One region of the Rhodococcus sp. NPDC057297 genome, then DNA from elsewhere that is predicted to be linked to it. Evidence: riboswitches for the same ligand, from Rfam matches in the RefSeq annotation. Region 1 holds a riboswitch; each other region holds the start of a gene.
The links. Region 1 has a riboswitch for S-adenosylmethionine ahead of ACFULT_RS21335 (mandelate racemase/muconate lactonizing protein). Riboswitches for the same ligand answer to the same signal wherever they lie in the genome.

Region 1 (7,520 bases):
GCGCTGTTCGGCTCGGACTTTCCGGTGCTCACGCCGGACCGATGGATCAAGGACTTCGCCGAGCTGGGCATCAAGGATGAGGTTGTGCCGTTGATCATGAAGGAGAACGCAATCGGAGTCCTCGGGTTGGCCGAGAAGTGACGCCGACGCTGTCGACACGTTTTGTCGCCCACCTGTCGGTCGATGTCGGTGAACCCGTTGCCCTCGGTGACACACCCGAGGGACGGAGGCGGCTCGTCCCGATCCTCGGCGGGCACGTTCAAGGGCCCGAGCTGAGCGGACGCGTCGTCGGCGGCGGCGTCGACATCCAAGTGCAGCGAACGGAGACGCGCACCGAGGTCGATGCGACCTACGCGATCGAAACAGACGACGGCGACACCGTGTTCGTGCGCAACGGCGGAATCCGGGTCGCCAGTGTGGAGGACACGATGTCTCTCTCCCAGGGTGTTCCGGTACCTGCGGAGCGCGTTTACTTCAGAACGGCTCCGCATCTGTCGACGACCAGCGGCAGGTTGGCGTGGATCAACGACCGAACATTCGTCGGACGCGGAGAGCGGTTCCCGGTGACCGTCGAACTCGATGTGTTCGTTGTGGAGTAGTCGCTCAACAGCAGTGCCCACCCACCTTCGGTGTCTCAGGTGCCAGGTCGAGCATCACGTTGCCGTCGAAGAAGCCCGTCGGCTCGAGCGTGACGGGGCTTTCGAACGTGTCCAGTAGTCCTCTTTCGAGGACTACTGGACACACTCTTCCGTTGCTAGCGTCAGCTCGGTCAGGTGCTGCAATTTATTCGACGGACAAAGGATTCGTGGTGTCCACTCTTCTTTCAGGCAAAGTCGCCGTCATCACCGGAGCCGCGAGTGGCATCGGACGGGGTATCGCATCTCGGTTCGTCGACGAGGGCGCGCAGATCGTTCTCACCGATATCGACGACGATGCCGGAGCTGCCCTGGCTGCAGAGCTCGGGGAGCACGCCGTCTACGCACACGTCGATGTCACCACCGAGTCCGACATCGCCGCGGCAGTCGCTTTGGCTGCAGATACTTTCGGATCGCTGGACATCATGGTGAACAACGCTGGTGCACAGGGTGACCCGTCATCGATCATCGACGCAGATCCCGATGGATTCGACCGAACCGCAGCTCTCCTGACACGATCGGTGTTGCTCGGACACAAGCATGCTGCGCGCCGGTTCATCGCCCAAGGAACTCCAGGCAGCATCATCTCCACGGCCAGTGCTGCAGCGATTCAAGGTGGCTGGAGCACCGTCGGATACACCGCAGCCAAGCATGCCGTCGTAGGGCTGGTGCGACAGGCCGCCGCGGAACTGGGCCCCAGCGGGATTCGATCGAACGCCATCGCGCCCGGAATCATCATGACTCCCATCATGGCCCGCACCTTCGGCGTCGAGCCCGCGAAATCCGAGCAGTTCACCGACTTCCTGGCCGCGCGACTCGGACCCGGACAGCCCTCGCGTCGGGTCGGGTTTCCCGACGACATTGCCTCGGTCGCTACCTTCCTCGCCAGCGACATGGCGGCCTACGTCAACGGCACCGTCATCCCGGTCGACGGCGGCGCAACCACGGTGACACTCGGAACGTTCGCAACCGACGTCGTAGCTGCTGCAGCAGAGTTTGCCGCGTCACAGCCATGACCAGCCAAATGGCGAGTTCGTCGGGAGTGGAGTCGGACGAGCACGAGTCATCGACAATCCATGTGTGCCTCGACGTGTCCGCGACGGCGGACGTTGAAGACCACGTGTGGCTCACGGGATCTCCGCCGGCCAAGACCGTGTTCATTCGAGCCGACGACCTCGGCCAAGCCCAGTCGATGCGCACGCGGATACGACGTGAACTCGGAACCGAGGGAGAAGATGCGACGAGTGTTGCCGTCGTTCTCGAGTTGGAAACGCACATCGCCGAGGACGCACGCACGGCACGAAAGGAATTGGCTTCGTCCTCGACCGGCGCAACCAAGACGGTTCGTTACGTCGGAACGTCGAGCGGGCTGGCCGGCCTCGTCGCCGATATCGAAGCCGCGTCCGTTGCGGATGCTGTACTGATCATCCCGGTGGTTTCTTCGCGTCGTCAGGCCGTGTGCAACCGCATCTCAGCAGAGGTGGTCCCGCTGCTGAGGCGCATGGTGTAGGAGGCCGAAGTCGGTCAACCGCCTAAGGATGACCATGGCCCATACCAAACGATAGTCATTTAAGGTTTGGTATGGTTGCATGATGGCCAATGATTCGAACAGCGGCCTGGCCGCCGTCGAGTACGAAGATCGGCCATGGCAATCGTCGGCCGCTGCTGCCTCCAGGACACAGCGCAAGCTGCATGCAGGTGACTACAGGGCTGCAGTGCCTCCGCGGATCGCCGATCTGGAACTCCGACTCACCGATGAAGTCGCGGCCGAATCCGAGGACGCGCTGCGTGAAATCGTCCGATTCGACGAGTACGCATCGCAGCGTCTCGGCTCGTCGACCGAGTTAGCGCCGATGAGTTCGATCTTGCTCAGATCCGAGAGTGCGGCCTCGTCACAGATCGAAAACCTCACGGTCGGCGCGCGGTCCCTCGCGCTGGCCGAGCTGGGTTCACCCACCAGTCGCAACGCATCGATCGTCAGCGGCAACGTGCGTGCGATGGAGGCCGCACTGGCAGCGAGTTCGACGGTGTCTGCCGGATCGGTACTGGCCATGCACAGGGCACTGATGGAGCCTGCGGGCGATCCCGACGCAGGGCAATGGCGAACTCAGCAGGTCTGGATCGGTGGCTCCGATTTCGGGCCCCACCACGCCGCATTCGTTCCGCCGCATCACGATCGACTCGGGGCCTGTTTGGACGACCTCTTCGTGTTCGCGTCGAGAGCTGATCTGCCCGTCCTTCCTCAGGTGGCCGTCGCGCACGCGCAGTTCGAGACCATCCACCCGTTCACCGACGGCAACGGTCGTACCGGCAGGTCGTTGGTACATACAATGCTCCGTCGGGCAGACGTGGTCGAACGCGTCACGGTTCCGCTGTCCGCGGGTCTGCTGGCCGATACTGCGTCGTATTTTGCGAGTCTCGACTTGTACCGACAGGGCGATGTCGAACCGATCGTTCGCCGGCTGAATGCCGCGGCGTTCGCAGCTGTATCCAACGGAAGGATGCTGGTCGACGAACTCGCCGGTGTGCGTGACCGGTTCGGCGCCGGCGTGGTTGCGCGTCGTGAATCGGTTGTGTGGAGCCTCCTCGACGCTCTGATTGCACAACCGGTAATCGACAACGCCTTCGTGCAAAGGACATTCGGTGTCAGCGACATGGCTGCTCAGCGGGCCATCGATCGACTCGTCGGCGCGGAAGTTCTCCATCAGACCTCGAAGGGGCGACGAAACCGCGTCTGGCAAGCGGATGAGATCCTCGATGCACTCGACCGTTTCGCCGAGCGCACACGTCGAGGACGGAGATGAACTGCGCTGCATTCCCAAGCGGCCCCAGTAGATGGACGATGCGTCAGTAGGTCACGCGAACGGCGAACTGTGCCCGGTTGTCGACTGGTTTGCTGTCCAGTGGTCTGCGGATTCCGCCCGGCGGGGCTACCCCCTGGGGGTATATGTTGCTATCGTCGATGGCATGCAGTCAGTCGGCTTCCGTGGACGGGGCGCAGCCTCGACTGGACTTCTGATTGCCCTGGTGGTGTTCGGGGTGCTGCTGATGCATTCTGTGACGCCGGTTCTGTCGGCGTCTGGATCGATGATCGGCGATCATGGCTCGATGGTGGCGTCGGACGCCGTCGACGGCTCGGTTCCTGTCGCATTCGGCGAGCATGACTGCCCGTCGGCGCATCAGATGATGCACCCCTGCATGGGCACCACGGTGTCGTGGTCTGCGCTGACCGACCCGGCGACGAGCGGTGAGATCGACCTGTCGCCGATATCGACCGAGTGGCGCCACATGGGCGTCGACTCGACTCAGGAGCGAGCTCCTCCGTGGACATTGTGGGTGTTGGACAAATCGGTGACCTTGCGAGTGTGACAGGGAGCCCGGTCGACGAGCGTCTACCGGCGGATCTGATTCCCTGTTCTACTCACTCTTGCAAGGAGTTTCACATGCATACCAAGATTGCCGCCTCGATCGCCGCTGCCACCGTCGGCGCGTTCCTGCTGAGCGGCTGTAGTGACACCTCGACCGATTCATCGATGGACGAGCATTCGATGACGTCGATGTCGTCCGCGACTATGTCGTCGATGCCGGCGAGTGCGTCGGCTCAGTTCAACGATGCCGACGTGATGTTTGCGCGGATGATGTATCCACACCACGCACAGGCAGTCGAGATGGCGGAGATGGTGCAAGGCCGTAGCGACAACCCGGACGTGCAGGCGTTGGCGTCGGCGATCGCTGCCGCGCAGCAGCCCGAGATGGACCAGCTGACGAGCTGGCTGGCCGAGTGGGGTCAGCCCGCACCCTCGGGGGACATGGGCACCATGGGCGGCATGGATCACGGCTCGGGAATGGGCATGATGACCCAACAGGACATGGATGCGTTGGCCGGCCTGACGGGTGCGGAGTTCGATCGGCAGTGGTTGACGATGATGATCGCTCACCACACCGGTGCGATCGAGATGGCGCAAGCCGAGATCGCGAACGGATCCAACCCGGACGCGCAGCAGATGGCCCGCACGATCGTCGACACGCAGCAGCAAGAAATCGACACCATGCAGCAACTGCTGGGCTGATCTGAAGTTCTGTCCAACGAAGGGCCGCATCCTCATTCACCTCGACGGGGATGCGGCCCTTCGCTGGGTGTCACACTGCAGGGAGGAACCGTTCGGGCGTGGCTCGAATCATGCATCGTCGCTGCAAGGTCTGTTCGTACTACCGTTGCTAAACGGTATTCCCTTCGTGCCGTAGGTCGACGTCGAACATGATCGGTTCGAGACGGTTCATTCAGCGCACGCGTCGGACGACGAGGTAGTGCTGGTCGGTCGACGACCAAGGCGAGTATCGTCGGATGCAGGTTCAAGAGTGGCAGTCACGCGGTACCTGGCCGACTGTCCGGCAACCCCGTTTCCATCGACAGGGGTGCCCCAGGGGAAGAACCGGCTCGACCGACGACCGTCGGCGAGCAAGTCGATGGAGGTACCGAACCTCCGGGACGAGGTGAGTCATGTCTGATCCATTCGGACTTGCTGAGGCACAAGCGAAGTGGAACCCGATCCCGCCGGAACGCAGGCGACGGTGGTGCCGAACCCTGCTCGACTACCCGCCGATCTGGTACGGAACCTTCGCGATGATCGCGACGAGGCAACACATCCTCGACGGTGGCTACACCAACATCGACGCGTGGATAGATCTTGCCAAGAGGGCGGAAGCTGTTGGCTTCACTCCCGAGACGTGGCTGATCTTTCGTCAAAGTCTTCAGCGTGAGTACCTGATCGAGGACTTCCCGTCCCACCCGGCGAACCGGCCGAAACGGCTCGGCAACGGCGGGATCGAGTCCCTCGTCGTCGACCCGGAGGATTTCGCCGACTGGCCATGGATGTACGAGGCAGGGTATCGAGCATCCGAGTCGACAGTCAGATCCCTCGCACGACCGGCCGACCTGTAGGTCACCGCACTGCGGTCAAGTGGAACCGTTTCGATGGTCGATGCGTCTAACCTGTTGATCGACGTGATCGAGGGGGTCGGGTGCGTAGACGGATAGCGGCGCAGGTGGCTTTGTTGGCTCTCCTTGCCGGATGCGGTGGGGGTGTCGAGGGCAGTCCCGTGGCTGCTGAACGTTGGGATCCGTGCAGCATCGAACAGTCGGCAGTCGCGGCAACGGGCTTGGATCCTGAGTACCGCGAAGCAGGGTGGGGCAGGGGCATCGAAGTCCCGGACTGGGGTAGATGTGTATTCCGGGCGCCAGGTGGCGCCGACTCGCGCTATGGATTGAGCGTGCTGTCTTCGACGGACCACACGATCGCTGAGGCTCGGGCAAAATCGACCAACTTGGATGGCCGCGATCTATTCATCGGTGGGCGCGACGCCTACATGTTCAGGACTGAGTTCGGTGACGCGATCCGTGACTGCCAGATCGCTGTCGAGGTGCCGCGGGGGGTGGTGGTCTTCAAAGCGCTGTACAACAAAGCAGACGGTGTGGACGCGTGCGAGGTGGTAGCCATGCATGTCGAAGATTTAGAGTCCGCGGTTCCTGCCGCGTCCAAGTAGGGGGGGCTAAATGAGTAGTGACGAACCAACAACATACTGGCAGGCGCTAGCTCTAGCTGCTGACAACAATCAGCTGTACCTGAATTCCGAGGCGGCACAGGCGTGTTACGAGTCCTGCGAAAAATACATCGAGAGACTACGGGCACACCAGGACACTGCCCGGGACCTTCGGGATCTGACGGGCTGGGGTGACTTCGATATGGGACTTCATCTGCAGAAGGTTTTCGCCGACAAAGCCGAAGGCGGCGAGAACAACATGGTCGACGTGTTGCAGAGTCATATCGACGTCGTCGAAGAAATGAAGGTTGTCTTCAACAAGTTCTTCACTTCGACCCGTGACGTCGACAAGGCAAATGCCGCAGGAATTGAGGTCGAAGGGCCGAGATAGCGGCAGTTGGCGCGGACGCGCAGCGATGGTCGTGGCCTAACGCTCGTACTCCGATTTCTCGCACTGGATGCAACGTGAGCGTGTAGCGACAGGGTGTGCGAGAGACGATCTGTGTCGACCTACCGGCATTGCCGCCTCCATCGACTGGGGTGCCCCAAGGGCAGAACCGGCTCGTTAACGATCGTCGGCGAACTGATCGATGAGAGAGAACCCCCCGGCCGACCTGTTGGTGGCGCCTGACTGGAACCATTTCGATGGTTGTTGCGTCTAACCTGTTGATCGACGTGATCGAGGGGGTCGGGTGCGTACACGAATAGCGGCATCGATGGCTGTAGCGGCACTGCTTGCCGGATGCAATGGGGGTATCGAGGGCAGTCCCGTCGCTGCTGAACGCTGGGATCCGTGCAGCATCACCCCAGAAGCGGTGGACGCAACTGGGTTGGACAACTCCACCCGTCAGGAAGGGTGGGGTCGCAGTATCGAGGTTCCGGACTGGGCGCGGTGCGTGTTCAGTGCTCCAGGAGGCGCGAATTCGCCTTACGGACTGAGCGTGATGTCATCGATTGAGCACACGCTCGACGAAGCCCGTGCCGACCCCTCTAATCGTGACGGCCGTGATCTAACAATCGGTGGTCGCGATGGCTACATGTACGTTACCGAGTTCGGTAAGGCGCTCAGAGACTGCAAGATCGCTATCGATGTCCCGCCAGGCGTTGTGGTGTTCACTGCGCTGTATGAGATGGACGACGGCGTGGATGCCTGCGAAGTAGTCGAGAGGCACGTCAACGATCTGGAGTTTGCGGTTCCGGCCGCACCGAAGTAGGGGGCTCGATGAGTAATCCTGGAGAACCGGTCACCTATTGGAAGGCCCTGGCTGTTGCTGCAGACAACAATCAGTTGTATCTGAACGAGGAAGCTGCCCACGCCTGCTACGAAGCGTGCGACAAGTACAT
Region 2 (7,520 bases), on a different contig from region 1:
ACGCTCGACGCGTCCGGCGTCACGGCGTCCGAACGTACGGAGCTGTTGAATTCGCAGGGGAGTGCGCCGACGAGCGGACGGCGCGAATACGTCGGTGACGCGGCCGGATTGGTGAACCTTCTGACCGACATCGCAACGCGATACGACGGCGTTCGCCTGTTTCCGACCGTCGTCGACGAGGACCTTCCGGCCCTCGCGCGCTACGTCATACCGCCGCTGTTGAAGTCAGGTGTTGCACATCGACCCGTACCCGGATCGACGTTGCGCGCCAACCTCGGACTGACTCGGCCCGCCAACCGCTACGAAAGGGTCTGACATGAGCCCGTACCGCCCCGACGCCCAGGTTCACTTCGGTGTCTTCTTCCAAGGCGTCAATCACACCACCATCTGGTCGGATTCGGCCAGCGGTTCGCAGATCGACTTCGAGACGTTCCGTCGGATGATCACGACCGCGGAACGGGGACTGTTCGACGCGTTCTTCCTCGGTGAAGGCCTGCGCCTGCGCGAGCAGGAAGGCAAGATACTCGACCTGGACATCGCGGGCCGTCCCGACGCGATCGCGCAATTGTCCGCGTTGGCCGGCATCACGTCTCGGATCGGCCTGGTCGCGACTCAGAACACGACGTACAACGAGCCGGGTGATCTCGCGCGTCGTCTGGCCGGCCTGGATGTTCTGTCCGACGGCCGGGCGGGATGGAATGCCGTCACCACCGACAATGCGTGGACGGGTGAGAACTTCCGGCGCGGCGGCTTTCTCGACCACGAACTGCGTTACGAGCGAGCCGGACAGTTCATCCGGACTGCCCGTGCCATCTGGGATTCCTGGTCGGACAACGCACTCGCGACCTCGCGTGACAGCCAGTACTGGGCCGAGAAGAACGCCGTCCAGCGGGTGTCGAGAACGACGTCCCAGTTCGACCTCGAGCTCGATGCGACTCTGCCACGCAGCGCGCAGGGGCATCCCGTCATCTTCCAAGCCGGTGACTCGTCGACCGGTCGCGATTTCGCTGCTGCGAACGCCGACGTCATCTTCTCTCGACACGGAACCGATTTCGACGAGGCACTGACCTTCGCCGACGACATCCGCGCCCGGCTCCGCGCCGCGGGTCGTCCGGAGGACGACATCAAGATTCTTCCCGGTACTCAGATCGTGTTGGCGGAGAACGCGTCCGAGGTGGAGGAGAAGGAGCGGTGGGTTCGGGAGGGACAGTTCACCGGTCCGACCGCGCTGTCGCTCGTCGGCCTCGTCTGGGGCAAGGATCTGTCCGATCGCGACCCGGACGGGCCGTTGCCCTCCGAGGATCCGGTATCGGCGCCGATCTCCGGAACCCGGGGTGCGTTCCGCGACGGCAAGGATCCCAACGCCATCGCCAAGGAGTGGCGCGCATTGGCCGAGGCCAAGAACCTCTCGCTACGCGAGGTCGCCATCGAGACGACGGCGCGCTCCGGGTTCGCCGGTACGCCAGGGCAGGTCGCCGACGAGCTCACGAAATGGGTCCGCGAAGGAGCGACGGACGGATTCAACATCTCGCCGTACATCGTCCCCGGTGGCCTCGACGAGATCGTCGACTGGCTGGTTCCGGAACTGCAGGAGCGCGGTGCGTACCGGACCGAGTACACGGAGACCACGTTGCGTGGTCATCTCGGTCTTCGCGAACCGTTGACGTGGAGAAAGACCGGTGAGACCGATAGCAGCGCTGCAGGCTGATCTCGAGCAGCAACGAACCGGTGTCTCGCGAAAGGACGTATACGTCTGCGCGGCAGCGGGGTTCACCACCCTTCTGGACTCCGCGGTTCTGAGTATCGGCGTGCCCGCGATCCGGTCGTCACTGGATGCGGGCACGTCCGAGGTTCAATGGATTCTGGCGAGTTACTCCCTGACGTTCGGTCTCGCGCTGGTACCGGCGGGCAGGCTGGGCGACGTCATCGGGCGACGACGGTTGTTCCTCGCAGGACTCGGTGTGTTCTCCGTCATGGGCCTGATCGGGGCAGGTGCGGCCGAGCCGTGGATGATCGTCGCAGCGCGGCTGGGACAGGGGATAGGTGCCGGCACCGTCAGCTCGCAGGTTCTGGGCATCATCACCGATCGGTACAGTGGCCGCGAACGCGCGAAGGCACTCGGTGTCTACAGCACGGCGGGCGGCCTGGCAGGCCTCTGTGGTCCGATCCTCGGCGGAACGCTTCTCGGCGTTGCCGATCCAGACGTCGGCTGGCGCCTGCTGTTGCTGCTCAACGTCCCGTTCGCCGTAGCGACCCTGATCGCGGGTTCCCTGTGGCTACGCAGGGATTCCAGTAGACGCTCCGGCGCCAGCATCGACGTGCTCGGCCTCCTCGCACTCGGTGTCGCGACGCTGCTGCTGTTGCTGCCCATGGTGTCTTCGCTCGGCGCGGTGTTCTCGACCCTGTCGGTGGTCGGATCCGTGGGACTGCTGGTGGGCTTCTGGTTCTGGGAGAAGCGTTTCGCGTCGAGGGGCGGCACACCCGTTCTCCTGCCTGCACTGCTGGCCGCCAAGGGATACACGCTGGGGACGGCCGTTGCGATGTTCTGGTTCGGCGCCGTGCTGGCGCTGCAGGCGGTGCTGAGTCTCTACCTCATCGAGGGCCTGGGATACCCCGCGCTGCAGGCCGCTCTGATCATGGTCGGCAGTTCGATTCTGATGGCGGTGACGTCTGCGTTCGGATGGAGGGTCGTAGCGAAGTTCGGCCGGAGTGCCGTGGTCGGTGCGATCGTGCTCGAACTGTTCGTGGTGGCCGGCTACATCGGCGTGATCGCATACCTGCCCCGGGGTGCGACGGTACCGGCGTTCGTCGTGCTCGCGGTGTTGTCCGGCGTGGCAAGTGGATTCGTGGACGCACCGAATCGCGCGATGACGCTCGAGTACTCGCCTCCCCAGGCCAACGGCGTCGCGGCCGGATTTCTGCAACTGTCCCAACGACTTTCGGCAACAATTTCCCTCGCCGCGGTGCCGGGTATCTACCTGGGGGTGCTCGCGGCCGACGACACCGACTTCGGGCGTGCGGCAGGCCTCGGACTCGGGGTCAGTGGCATGATGCTGATCGGGTCTCTCGTATGTGCAGTGACGGACAGCAGGCGTAGAGCTGATCGGAGACAGCAGTGACACGAACAGAAGCGACACGAACTGAAGTGAGCCAGAAGGCCTCGGTGACACCGAAGTTCTCGTGGTTTCTCCCGACGGGCGGTGACGACGAACGTCTGGGTGGCGCGTCGCACGGAGTCGGCATCGGGGCCACCGGAGTCGTCGTTGCGGACACCGGCCACCGGGAGGCGTCGCTCGACTACCTCACGCAGGTCGCGCAGACCGTCGATCGGCTGGGTTTTCACGCGGTTCTGACGCCGACGGGTGCGCACTGCGAGGACGCGTGGCTGGTGACGTCAGCGCTGATTTCGGCGACGAAGAATCTGAAGTTCCTGGTGGCTTTTCGTCCCGGTGCCGTGGCGCCTGTCCTGTCCGCGCAGATGGTGAGCACGTTCCAACGATTGTCGGCCGGACGTGCGTTGTTGAATGTCGTCGTCGGTGGAGACGACGCCGAGCAGCGAGCGTACGGCGACACGCTGGACAAGCAGTCGCGGTACCGTCGAGCGCAGGAGTTCCTCCAGATCGCGCGAGCCGTGGGCGACGGCGAGGCAGTCTCGGTGCACAGTGAGTTCTACGAGGTGGACCGGCCTGCAGGTGGATTCGGCGGGTACGCATCTACTCCGCTGCCCGAGGTGTACCTGGGCGGGTCCTCGCCGGAGGCGATCGACGTCGCAGCCTCCGAGGCGGACGTGTTTCTCACCTGGGGAGAACCGCCCGCGCAGGTCGCGGACAAGCTCGCCGCGGTCAAGGCCGCCGCGAGGGAGAAGGGGCGGAGCATTCGCGGCGGGATTCGCCTGCACGTGGTGACGAGGGAAACCAGTGAGGAGGCGTGGCAGGTCGCGGAGAATCTGATCTCGGGTGTCGACGACGAACTCGTTGCGCGGCGCCAGAAAGCGTTGCGCAGCATCGGATCCGAAGGGCAGCGGCGAATGCTGGATCTGCACGGTGGGGACCGAACGAAGCTTGTGGTCGGACCCAATCTGTGGGCCGGTTTCGGGCTGGTCCGCGGCGGAGCGGGCACGGCCCTCGTCGGGAGCCACGACGAGGTGGCCGAGCGAATCCGCGAGTACGTCGGCGTCGGGATCGAGGAGTTCATCTTCTCCGGCTATCCGCACCTCGAGGAGGCCGAGCACTTCGGGGAAGTACTGCGCAAGAACTTCACCTAGTTTGCCGGTAGGAAACCTACCCAATTGGCGTGACCCGCCTGCGTCGTCGTAGACTCGTCGGCGAAACACCATCCAGAGCGACCGAGAGACCTGGCTCCATGACGTCGCAGCAACCCCCCGCGGGGTGAAACACGCGGGTGAGGGTGCTACCGCCGGGACCGATGGAGGAACGATGAACAGCACGCAGCACAGCGAGGGCTTCGTCACGGCCTGGGGCCGTATTCACGTGGATCTGTGCCGGTTGTCCGGCTCGATCTGTCGCCGCTGAGTTTCAACTCGGACTGCACGCTCTTCATCCCTTTCCGCCTGGTTCGGCGCGGCGATCTCGCGCGCGTCGATGGCGTCCTATCAAGATCCGGAGTATCTCGGTGTCTTCACGTTCAGTTTTTGCAGGTGTCAGCGCTGTCGCTGCCCTGAGTATCGTGCTCACAGCTTGTGGCGGTGGCGGGGCATCCACCGCGGCCGACGCCGGTGAGCCCACCGCCGGTGGCACTCTGCGCTACGGACTGTCGGGGGCTCCCACCTGCTCGGACCCCGCTCAGTCGGGAACCAACCAGACGATCTACGTAGTCAGGCAGGTCGTCGACTCGCTGACGGATCAGGACCCGGAGACGGGCGAGATCACTCCCTGGCTCGCAGAGAGCTGGGAAGTCGCACCCGACGCGTCGTCGTTCACGTTCACGCTGAAGGACGGTGTCACGTTCAGCGACGGCACACCGGTCGACGCGGAGGCGGTGAAGGCCAATTTCGACTCGATCGTGAACATCCTGACCACGGCCAAGTCGCCGCTCGGTGGTAGCTACCTGTCGGGTTACCAGGGCACCACTGTCGTCGACCCGCTCACTGCGCAGGTCGACTTCGACGGCCCGAACGCACAGTTCCTGCAGGCGACGTCGACGGCGCAGTTGGGCCTTCAGGCGCTGTCCACCGTCGCCAAGCCTGCCGAGGAACGGTGCGACGGCTCCAACGTCGGCAGCGGGCCGTTCACCTACGCCGATTATCAGCAGGACAGGTCGGTCACGTTGGCCAAGCGCACCGGGTACGACTGGGGCTCGGACGTGTTCGGACACGAGGGCGAGGCATACCTCGACACGATCGAGTTCACCGTCGTACCCGAGTCGGGTGTGCGTACCGGCAGCTTGTCCTCCAACCAGCTCGACGCCATCTCCGACGCGCTTCCTCAGGACGCGCCGCAGATCGAGGCCACCGGAGGGCAGATTCTGACGACGTCCAACCCGGGCACACCGTTCGGCTTCCAACCCAACGTCACTCGCGGGGTGCTGCAGGATCCCGAGGTCCGTAAGGCGCTGGTGCCGGCGATCAACCGTCAGGAACTGATCGACACCATTCTCGGACCCGACTTCAAGGTCGCGACGAGCACGCTGGCCAGCAAGACCCCCGGTTACACGGAGTTGGCGGACGTCACGTACGACCCGGAGAAGGCGAAATCGATTCTCGACGCAGCAGGCTGGGTGCCCGGTGCCGACGGAATCCGCGAGAAGGACGGCCAGAAGCTCTCGTTCAAGGTCATGTTCAGCGCGGTGTTCGCCGGTAATCAGGCGATCCTCGAACTGACGCAGCAGCAGCTTCGCGACGTCGGAGTGGATCTGCAGCTCGAGCTCGTTTCCAATTCCGAGGCCACGGCGCGTCAGGGGACGAAGGACTACGACTCGACGTACTACAACAGCACCCGCGCCGACGGCGACATCCTGCGTACGTCCTTCGCCGTGGACGGGCGAAACCTCAACGCCCGCGGACCGATTCCCGACCTCGACGCCTCGCTCGACGAGGAGTTGGCCACCACCGACACCGCTGCCAGGAACGAGATCATCGCTACCGCGCAGCAGCAGGTTCTCGACAACGGACTGTGGATTCCGACGATCGAACTGTCGCAGGCCATCGGTGCCGGACCGAACGTGCAGGACCTGAAGTTCGAGGCGTCGGCCCGGCTGCAGTTCTTCGACACCTGGCTGAGCGGACAATAACCATGATTCGTTATCTCGCACTGCGCGTCGTGCAGGCCGTCCTCGTTCTCTGGGCGGCGTTCACGATCTCGTTCATCGTGCTGTTCCTTCTGCCGTCGGACCCCGTCAGCATCGCCGCCGACTCGGCGGGGTCCGGTACGCCCGTCGACGCGGCGGCCATCGCCGAGTTGCAGGCGCGATACGGACTGGATCAGCCGGTGTGGGTGCAGTACTGGAACTCTCTGAGCGGTGCAGTGCGAGGTGACTTCGGGTTTTCCATCGCCACCGGTCAGAAGGTCACGACGGCCATCCTCGACGCACTGCCGAGCACCCTGGCGTTGGCGACGACCGCGCTGGTGCTGTCGCTGATCTTCGGCGGATCGGTTGCCTTCCTGGCCACCTACACGCGTGTCCAGTGGCTGCGTACCCTTCTGTTCTCCATCCCGCCGTTGGGCGTCGCGGTGCCGACCTTCTGGGTCGGGCTGCTTCTGCTGCAGGTGTTCTCGTTCCAACTCAGGATCTTCCCCGCGTTCGGTGACCAGGGAGCGTCGTCGCTCGTGCTGCCTGCGATCACGCTCGCGTTGCCGACGGGTGCCGTGATCGCTCAGGTTCTCGCCACATCGATGACCACGACCTGGAAGCAACCGTTCGTCGAATCTGCCCGCGCCAAGGGAGTGTCACGTCTGCGAGTACAGACCAAGCACGTCGTGCGGCTGTCCTCGATTCCGGCCTTCACCATCGCGGGTGTACTCGTCGGCAACCTGCTCGCCGGATCGGTCGTCGTGGAGACGGTCTTCTCCAGGGCCGGTGTCGGCAGGTTGACTCAGACGTCCGTTCTGGCGCAGGACATTCCTGTGGTACAGGGCATCGTCGTTCTGACGTCGCTGGTGTTCGTTCTGGTCAACCTGCTGGTCGACCTGTTCTATCCGTTGATCGACCCTCGGATCGTGTCCGAGTACAAGCAGTCCGCTCCCGCGAAGGAGAAGGCACATGTCTGACATCCTGACCCGCGTCGAGACGGTCGCCACCGCTGAACCCGTCGTCCCGAAGCCGAACCCTGTTCGTCGTAGACCGCGTGTGCGGTCACTGGTGAAGAACATCTGGCTGGCGCTGTCGGTCGTCGTACTGGTTCTCGCCGTCGGCTTCGCATTGTTTCCCTCGCTCTTCGCCAGTGGGGACCCTCTGAAGGGAACGCCTGCGGACAAATTGCAAGGGCCGAGCGCGGCGCACTGGTTCGGAACCGACAACATCGGACGTGACCTCTACACCCGCGTCGTCCACGGTGCCGGGTT
Region 3 (7,520 bases), on a different contig from region 1:
GAAGACGGCCAGCAGCAGCAGTACGGTGACGACGAGTGAAACGACGATTGCGCGCACGAGAACTCCCCGGGGTGAACGAACTTCTTTCGGCAGAAGGGGTTCGGGGACAGAGTCGCAGACGCGAGCGTCGCTCAGTGTGCCCCCACCGGTGCGCCCGGCGCTCTGGGCATGGGGCGGCCCGCTTCGTCGGGCCGTTGCTGACGGCGGAACGATCCCCGGCGCCGGCGTTCCTCTCCCCCTGGTCCGTGTACGACGCCGAACAGGGCGTCGAGCACGACTCGCCTTGCCGCCGACGACGCGAGCGCCACGGCCACGGCGGTGACGACCAGCCCGAAGGCAACTGTCGTCACGGCGGTGTCGGGAAGGACGGCGAGCATCAGGAGTAGGACGAGGTATGCCGAGACTGCACTCAGGTACCGCATTGCCGTCCACCCCTTCCGTTCGACTCGCCGGTCGCCAGCGTATCGCGTCCATCCGATCACGCGCAGTTCGCGCCTCCGGGACCACGCCCGTCGAGAGCTGCAGCTCGGTCCTCGGCCAGGTTCCATTCCGTCCACTTCACGGTTGCAACGACGTCGGAGAGCACGCAACTGCGATAGGGCTCCGGCAGGCGGTCGAGCTCCGGTGCCGCATCCGCAGAGAGGCTTCGGAGGTACCGTGTGTCGATCGTGCCGGTGTCCTGGAACCGTTCGACGCTGTGCCGGGCGACGTACGCGTCCGGATTCAGCGCAGCGAGGGAAAGAACCGCGCCGACGACAGCGACCCCGACAGCTCGCGGCAGCCATTTCCCCGCCATGCCGATTCCGGCGACCATGACAAGCACGAACACCGCTCCCAGCAGAACCTCGACGACCGTGACGAACAGACGAAGCGTCGTGTACCCGTATTGACGCTCGTACAGGGACATACGGTGCAAGGCCGAGGCCACCACCACGAGGGCGAGGACGCACAGCACGCCGAGAACAACCCTCAGATACGTCCGCTGGGTACGAGTGTCTCGCGGCGCCGCGCGAACGACGGTAGCCAGTACCAGAAGAGTCAGAGCCGTCACTGCCAGCAACTGCCAGAACCCTTGACGGGCGTACTCGGCATTGGTGAGGCCGTCCGTCGTGCGTACGTGGCTCTGACCGCCGAACAGTGTTGTCATCTGAACTGCCACGAACAGAGCGAACACTCCGACGAGAGCCGCGACGGGCACCATCCACTCCCAGAGCGACACCGACGACTTCGCCTGCCGTGCGAGCAGATCGAAGCGCGGTCGGTTGACCGCCAGATACGCCGCGCCCAATGTCGCTGCGCCGACGAATGCGAACACGAGGATGCGTGTCACAGCCCCGCCGAGATCCCAGTCGGGAGTCGCCGCGTCGACGATCTTCTCGAACGTCGGGTCGGCTGCGGCGAAGAGCGCGCCGAACACGATCACGAGCACCACCGTCGAGGCGACGACGGCGGCCAGTCTGCGCGGGTGGGCACGGTCGGTGTCCAGCTGCCGTGCACCGGTGGACGCCCATCTCCACGTACGGACCGGCAGCAACACCGGAGCCAACGTTCCCAGCCCGAGCCCTCGCCAGGTCCAGGAGCCCGACAGCACAGCCGCGGCAACGAGGATCGACGTCCATGTGCACAGCGCCACCAGCCACTCCGCTGCGCGGACGGTCGCGACCGATCCCAGTAGAAGCACTCCGCTCGCACCGGTGAACTGCCACGGTGTAGGCCTTTCTCGCAGCGCGAAGGCGACTGCGGCGACGACGGCGGCCGTGGTGATGGAGTATCCGACGCCCTGTCCTCCGAGAACCGATGCTCCCACCACACCTGCGGTCATCGCGGCGATCAAAGCCTTTCGCGGCGCCGACGCATGGCGGAGCACCGGCCACACTCGCGGGGACCACGGTGACCATCGACGCGTTGACCGGTTGTGCGGCGGAACGGCCGGAGCAGGCCCGGTGGAAGTGGACTCCGGTGTAGCGATTACGTTCATTTTCCCTTACCTCACAGTTGTTCTGGGCAGGACTTGGAGCGACGACACGCGTGTGCGTGCGCCGTGAGTGAATGTGGTTCTCGTGTGGGACCGGGCAGGGTTCAGTTCTGCGGAAGGCACACCCGGATGTGGCACCCCGGTGATCTGTCCAGGACTTCTATGGTGCCGCCGTGCAGTTCGGTCGCCCACCGGGCGATCGCCAGACCGAGTCCGGTTCCGCCGCCTGTGGCACCACCTCTGGTGAACCGATCGAACACCGAAAAACGTTCGGAGGGTGAGATTCCCGGACCGTCGTCGGACACCTCGATCCTGACCCCTTCCGATGCCGGCTTCGCGGACACTGTGACGGAGGAGCCTGGAGGGGAATGCTCGACGGCATTGCTCAGCAGATTCGTCACGATCTGCTGCACTCGTGACCGGTCGGCGGATATCTGCAGCTGGTGCGGCGTCACCACGACGCGCACCCGCCCGTACTCCGACGCCACCGCGACGAGGAAGTCGTGCACACCGAATCTTTCCGGCCGCAGTGGGAGCACTCCCCCTTCGAGCCGGGACAGATCCAGCAACTCGGTCACCAGGTCACCGAGCTTCTCCGTTTGACGCAGTGCCACGTTCAGCGTTGCAGGATCGGGCTCGCTCACGCCGTCGACCATGTTCTCCAGCACCGCACGAAGTGCCGCGATCGGCGTCTTGAGTTCGTGGGAGACGTTTCCGATAAGCTCACGCCTGTACGTGTCGGCGGCTTCGAGATCAGCGGACATCGTGTTGAAAGCCTCGGCGAGTTGGCCGACCTCGTCACGCGAGCTCGCACGCACCCGCGTCGTATAGTCCCCTCGTGCCATTGCGCGGGCCGCGGCCGTCATCTCTCGCAGCGGTGAAGTCATACCGTGCGCCACCAATTGCGTTGCTGCGATGGACACCACGAGCGCGGCCAGCAGCGTGTAGCGGAACTGCCAGCTCGCACCGATCCAGAACGTCACGCTGGCCAACAGCAGAACGATCCCCACGATCAGAGCAACCTTTAGTTTGAACGACGTCAGCGAGTCCAGCGGTCGCGGCAATCGGACAAGCGGGATCGGAGCCCTCATCGTGGAGTCTCCAGCGCGTACCCGACGCCGTGAACGGTGCGGATCAGCGTGCCGCCGAGCTTGCGGCGCAACGCTTTCACATGACTGTCCACGGTCCGACTGCTGGCAGAATCCTCCCAACCCCACAGTTCGGCGAGGAGGGTGTCGCGGGCGACCGCAGCGCCGGGTCGAGCCGACAGGAATGCAAGGATGTCGAATTCGGTTCGGGTGAGGTGAATTTCACCGTCGGGTCCGCTCACGCGTCGCGCATCGTGGTCGATTCGAAACGCGCCGAGCGTCATCGCCGCCGTCGCCGTCGATACCGCGGTGGTGCGTTCGGCGCGACGAAGGAGTGCGTGCACCCGCGCGACGACCTCGCGCATACTGAACGGCTTGGAGAGATAGTCGTCGGCGCCGACGCCGAGTCCGACGAGCATGTCGGTCTCGTCCGACTTCGCGGTCAGCATCAGCACCGGAATCGGACGGTCCGCCTGGATCCGTCGGCACACCTCCAGGCCGTCGAAACCCGGCAGCATGACGTCCAGAACCACGACGTCCGGCTTCTCGCGGGCACAGACCTCGACCGCCGACGGTCCGTCGTGCGCCGTCACCACGCCGAAACCTTCGCCGCGGAGTCGTGCGGCCAACGCGTCGGAGATCGTGGGTTCGTCGTCGACGACCAGCACTGTGCGGTTCATGATGTCGACCCTAGAGCCCGAACATGGAGGAGTCCGTCGGGAAATGTGGAGGTTCGGTGAAGATCCGTCGGGCCGCGTGAGCGACGCGGGACGCGGCTCGATGCGCCCACATTAGGGTCGGCTACCCTTACGGATCTGAACGAGGCCCGACAGAACTCGAGCCACGTCACTCCCCCTCCGAAAGGCACCCTCATGGCCGAATCCACGCGACTGCTCCGGTGGGCCGCCGCCGCGGCTGCTGCAGCACTTCTGCTGTCCGCTTGCTCGAGTTCGTCCGGCGACACAACGAGCACTCCCACCAGCGGCGCGGAGTCGAGCGGCGCGTTTCCGGTGACCGTCGACCACGCCTTCGGCGAGACGACGGTGGAATCGGAACCGCAACGCGTCGTCTCCGTGGGTTACACAGAGCAGGACACCCTTCTCGCCCTCGGCGTCACTCCCGTCGGAATCACCGAGTGGTACGGCGAGCAGCCGTACGCCACCTGGCCGTGGGCACAGGACGCGCTCGGCGACGCACAGCCAGAGGTGCTGGACAATTCCGACGGATTTCAGTACGAGCGAATCGCCGCGTTGGACCCCGATCTGATCATCGGTACGAACGCGGGTCTCGACCAGGAGACCTACTCGAAGCTCAGTGAGATCGCCCCCACCATTGCTCAGTCCGGTGAGTACACCGGATTTTTCGAACCGTGGGATGTTCAAGCTCGCAGCATCGGCACCGCTGTCGGTAAGAAGGACGACGTCGACAATCTCATCTCGGGCGTCGACGAGAAGTTCGCGTCCGCGAGGTCCGAGCACCCGGAGTTCGAGGGAACCAAGGCGATTTTCCTTCAGAACGCCTTCTACGACGGCGACGCCATCGCCTATCAGAACGGCTTGAGCACGGATTTTCTGACCGACCTCGGGTTCGCCGTGCCGTCGGACATCGATGAATACGCACCTGCGGACGGCAGCGGCCAGGCATACATTCCGCTCGAGAACCTGTCGGTCCTGGATTCGGCCGACGTGCTGCTGTGGGCCACCGAGAAGCCCGAAGATCGCACCGCACTCGAGCAGGAGCAGGTGTATCGGAACCTCGAGCGGGTGAAAGAGAACAAGCTCGTGTTCACCGATGACGTCACAGCAGGCGCGATCTACTTCACCAGCGTCCTGAGCCTGCCGTACGTGATCGACAAGTTGGTCCCGGCCTTCGCCGGCACGCTCGCGGGGGACGGCGCAGCCACCACCACGAGCTGAACGATCTCGGCCTGGATCAAGCAGCGCGAGCGTCGGTCCGACGCTGCATCCACATCGCGGTGGACAGAACGGCGAGACCTGCGACGGCCAGGATCGCACCTGCAGCCGCGGGCGCCGTGTAGCCGAAACCGGCGGCGATGACGGCACCACCGAGCGCAGCACCGATTGCATTGGCGAGGTTGAACGCCGCGTGATTGAGCGACGCCGCCAGTGTCTGAGCGTCCTCGGCGACGTCCATCAACCGGGTCTGCAGTCCGGGGATCACCGACGAGCCCGACGCGCCGATCAGGAACACCAGGATCAACGCGCTGATCGGGTTGTGTGCGGCCAGAACGAACGCAGCCAGGAACACGGCCATCGATGCCAGCCCGAAGAACGTTCCCCTCAGCTTGAAGCGGTCCGCGAGCCATCCGCCGAAGTAGTTGCCGGCTACCATGCCGAGGCCGTAGATCATCAGCGCGACCGGCACCAGAGTGCGTGCCAGTCCCGCGACGTCGGTCAGCGTCGACGAGATGTAGGTGTACACGGCGAACATGCCACCGAAGCCGACCATGCCGACGAACAGCGTCATCCACACCTGGCTTCGGCGAAGTGCACCGAGCTCGGTGATCGGATTGGTGGTCGGCATGCCGTCGAGACGAGGCATCCACATGATCAAGGCTGCGACGGTGAGGGCACCGATCACGCCCACGACGGCGAACGCACTGCGCCAGCCGAGGAGTTGCCCCAGCCAGGTGGCTGCGGGAACACCGACGACGTTGGCGATCGAGAGTCCCATCATGACCATGGCGACCGCTTTGGCCCGCTTGCCCGGCTCGGCAAGATGCGCCGCGACGAGAGCCGCGATGCCGAAGTAGGCACCGTGAGGCAAGCCGGCAACGAACCTGGATGCGACCAGTTCGTTGAAACTGGGAGCGAACACGGTGCCGAGGTTGCCCAGGGTGAACGCCACCATCAGAGCGATCAACAGTGCTCGACGCGGAACCCGCGCGGCCAGGGTTGCAATCGCAGGCGCCCCGACGACGACGCCGAGGGCGTACGCGGAGATCATGTGACCGGCCGACGGCTCCGAGATTCCCATGCTCGACGCCACGTCGGGAAGCAGACCCATCGACGCGAACTCGGTGGTCCCGATGCCGAACCCACCGATGGACAGGGCGAACATCGCGAACCGCCGCCGTGTGGAGTGCGGACGGTTACTGGTACTCAGACCGTGCGACACCTTCGAACGCACGGCGCCGACATTTCTGGCGAGGGCGGAATCGGTGACAGACACGGCACTACGACCTTTCGGGTTTTCGGAATCGATCAAGAAGATAAAGGACGAACTCAGTCGGCAACGTCCGAGGCATCGATTCTCATCCCCCGCACAAGCAAATTTCGAATCCTCGGGCGGTGATTGTGCTCACGCCCTAGTCCAATGAACATTCCGCAGGCGGGTTGTGCCCGGACTCCTTGTTTCCCGAATTCGATCGCACCGCTAGGATTCACGCCAGGTCATGAGTGCCAGCATCGAGCCCCGGCTTGCTGGCCGGCAACCCTCCAACCGCGGTGGGGTGCCCCGGGTGAGAAGACCTGGTTAGTCGGCTGCGCGCACGCGTGGCCGTCGAGCAAGCGCGGGCCCGCCACGGTGATGTCACATGATGTCGGCGGGCCCACTGACCGGGACTGTCCGATGCGTCGGCGGCCCCAGGAAGAGGTTGATCATGTGTTGTTGTACCGATACGCCCCGCCCCGGCTCTTCCGACCAGAGCCGATTCGAAACCTGATCATCCTTCGAAGACGGAGTTATCACTCACATGACCGACAACACCCCTGACGTCGTGGACGCCACCGGCGCCCCCATCGAAGACCCCACTGCTTCGTGGGCATTCGAGACCAAGCAGATTCACACGGGTCAGACCCCGGACGGTGCGACCAACGCGCGCGCTCTGCCCATCTACCAGACCACGTCGTACACGTTCGACAACACCGATCACGCCGCCGCGCTGTTCGGGCTGGCAGAACCGGGCAACATCTACACCCGCATCATCAACCCCACCCAGGACGTGGTCGAGCAGCGCATCGCTGCTCTCGAGGGCGGGGTCGCCGCCTTGCTCCTGGCTTCCGGTCAGGCGGCCGAGACGTTCGCGATCCTCAACCTCGCGGAAGCGGGCGACCACATCGTCTCCAGCCCGCGTCTGTACGGCGGAACGTACAACCTGTTTCATTACACGCTCCCGAAGTTCGGCGTGCAGGTCACGTTCGTCGAGGATCCGGACGATCTGGAGCAGTGGCGCGCAGCCATCACGCCGAACACCAAAGCGTTCTACGGCGAGACCATCTCCAACCCGAAGAACGACATCCTCGACATCCCCGGCATCTCCGCGGTGGCGCACGAGAGCGGGATTCCGCTCATCGTCGACAACACCGTCGCGACGCCGTATCTCATTCAGCCGCTGAAGCACGGCGCGGACATCGTCGTGCACTCGGCGACGAAGTACCTCGGTGGGCACGGCACCGCCATTGCGGGCGTCATCGTCGACGGTGGCACCTTCGATT

Region 2: linked by a shared signal. The riboswitch ahead of ACFULT_RS12190 (putative leader peptide) and the one ahead of ACFULT_RS21335 (mandelate racemase/muconate lactonizing protein) in region 1 are both predicted to bind S-adenosylmethionine.
Region 3: linked by a shared signal. The riboswitch ahead of ACFULT_RS23250 (bifunctional o-acetylhomoserine/o-acetylserine sulfhydrylase) and the one ahead of ACFULT_RS21335 (mandelate racemase/muconate lactonizing protein) in region 1 are both predicted to bind S-adenosylmethionine.

What each region holds. Positions count from the first base shown of each region.
Region 1 covers NZ_JBHUZE010000008.1:156,446-163,965, forward strand. The annotation lists gene ACFULT_RS21300 (amidohydrolase family protein) at 1-141, shown strand, start outside; gene ACFULT_RS21305 (DUF3237 domain-containing protein) at 138-599, shown strand; gene ACFULT_RS21310 (SDR family NAD(P)-dependent oxidoreductase) at 809-1,651, shown strand; gene ACFULT_RS21315 (hypothetical protein) at 1,648-2,145, shown strand; gene ACFULT_RS21320 (Fic family protein) at 2,228-3,439, shown strand; gene ACFULT_RS21325 (DUF6153 family protein) at 3,603-4,004, shown strand; gene ACFULT_RS21330 (DUF305 domain-containing protein) at 4,079-4,705, shown strand; SAM riboswitch class IV at 4,987-5,107, shown strand; gene ACFULT_RS21335 (mandelate racemase/muconate lactonizing protein) at 5,137-5,577, shown strand; gene ACFULT_RS21340 (DUF3558 family protein) at 5,736-6,179, shown strand; gene ACFULT_RS21345 (hypothetical protein) at 6,190-6,567, shown strand; gene ACFULT_RS21350 (DUF3558 family protein) at 6,893-7,390, shown strand; gene ACFULT_RS21355 (hypothetical protein) at 7,399-7,520, shown strand, end outside.
Region 2 covers NZ_JBHUZE010000003.1:459,872-467,391, forward strand. The annotation lists gene ACFULT_RS12170 (LLM class flavin-dependent oxidoreductase) at 1-315, shown strand, start outside; gene ACFULT_RS12175 (NtaA/DmoA family FMN-dependent monooxygenase) at 317-1,708, shown strand; gene ACFULT_RS12180 (MFS transporter) at 1,680-3,119, shown strand; gene ACFULT_RS12185 (LLM class flavin-dependent oxidoreductase) at 3,164-4,264, shown strand; SAM riboswitch class I at 4,330-4,432, shown strand; gene ACFULT_RS12190 (putative leader peptide) at 4,437-4,532, shown strand; gene ACFULT_RS12195 (ABC transporter substrate-binding protein) at 4,633-6,249, shown strand; gene ACFULT_RS12200 (ABC transporter permease) at 6,252-7,226, shown strand; gene ACFULT_RS12205 (ABC transporter permease) at 7,219-7,520, shown strand, end outside.
Region 3 covers NZ_JBHUZE010000010.1:6,062-13,581, reverse strand. The annotation lists gene ACFULT_RS23285 (DUF6412 domain-containing protein) at 1-57, opposite strand, end outside; gene ACFULT_RS23280 (DUF6412 domain-containing protein) at 132-422, opposite strand; gene ACFULT_RS23275 (DUF4153 domain-containing protein) at 479-1,978, opposite strand; gene ACFULT_RS23270 (HAMP domain-containing sensor histidine kinase) at 2,080-3,066, opposite strand; gene ACFULT_RS23265 (response regulator transcription factor) at 3,063-3,743, opposite strand; gene ACFULT_RS23260 (iron-siderophore ABC transporter substrate-binding protein) at 3,936-4,979, shown strand; gene ACFULT_RS23255 (MFS transporter) at 4,996-6,144, opposite strand; SAM riboswitch class IV at 6,475-6,602, shown strand; gene ACFULT_RS23250 (bifunctional o-acetylhomoserine/o-acetylserine sulfhydrylase) at 6,779-7,520, shown strand, end outside.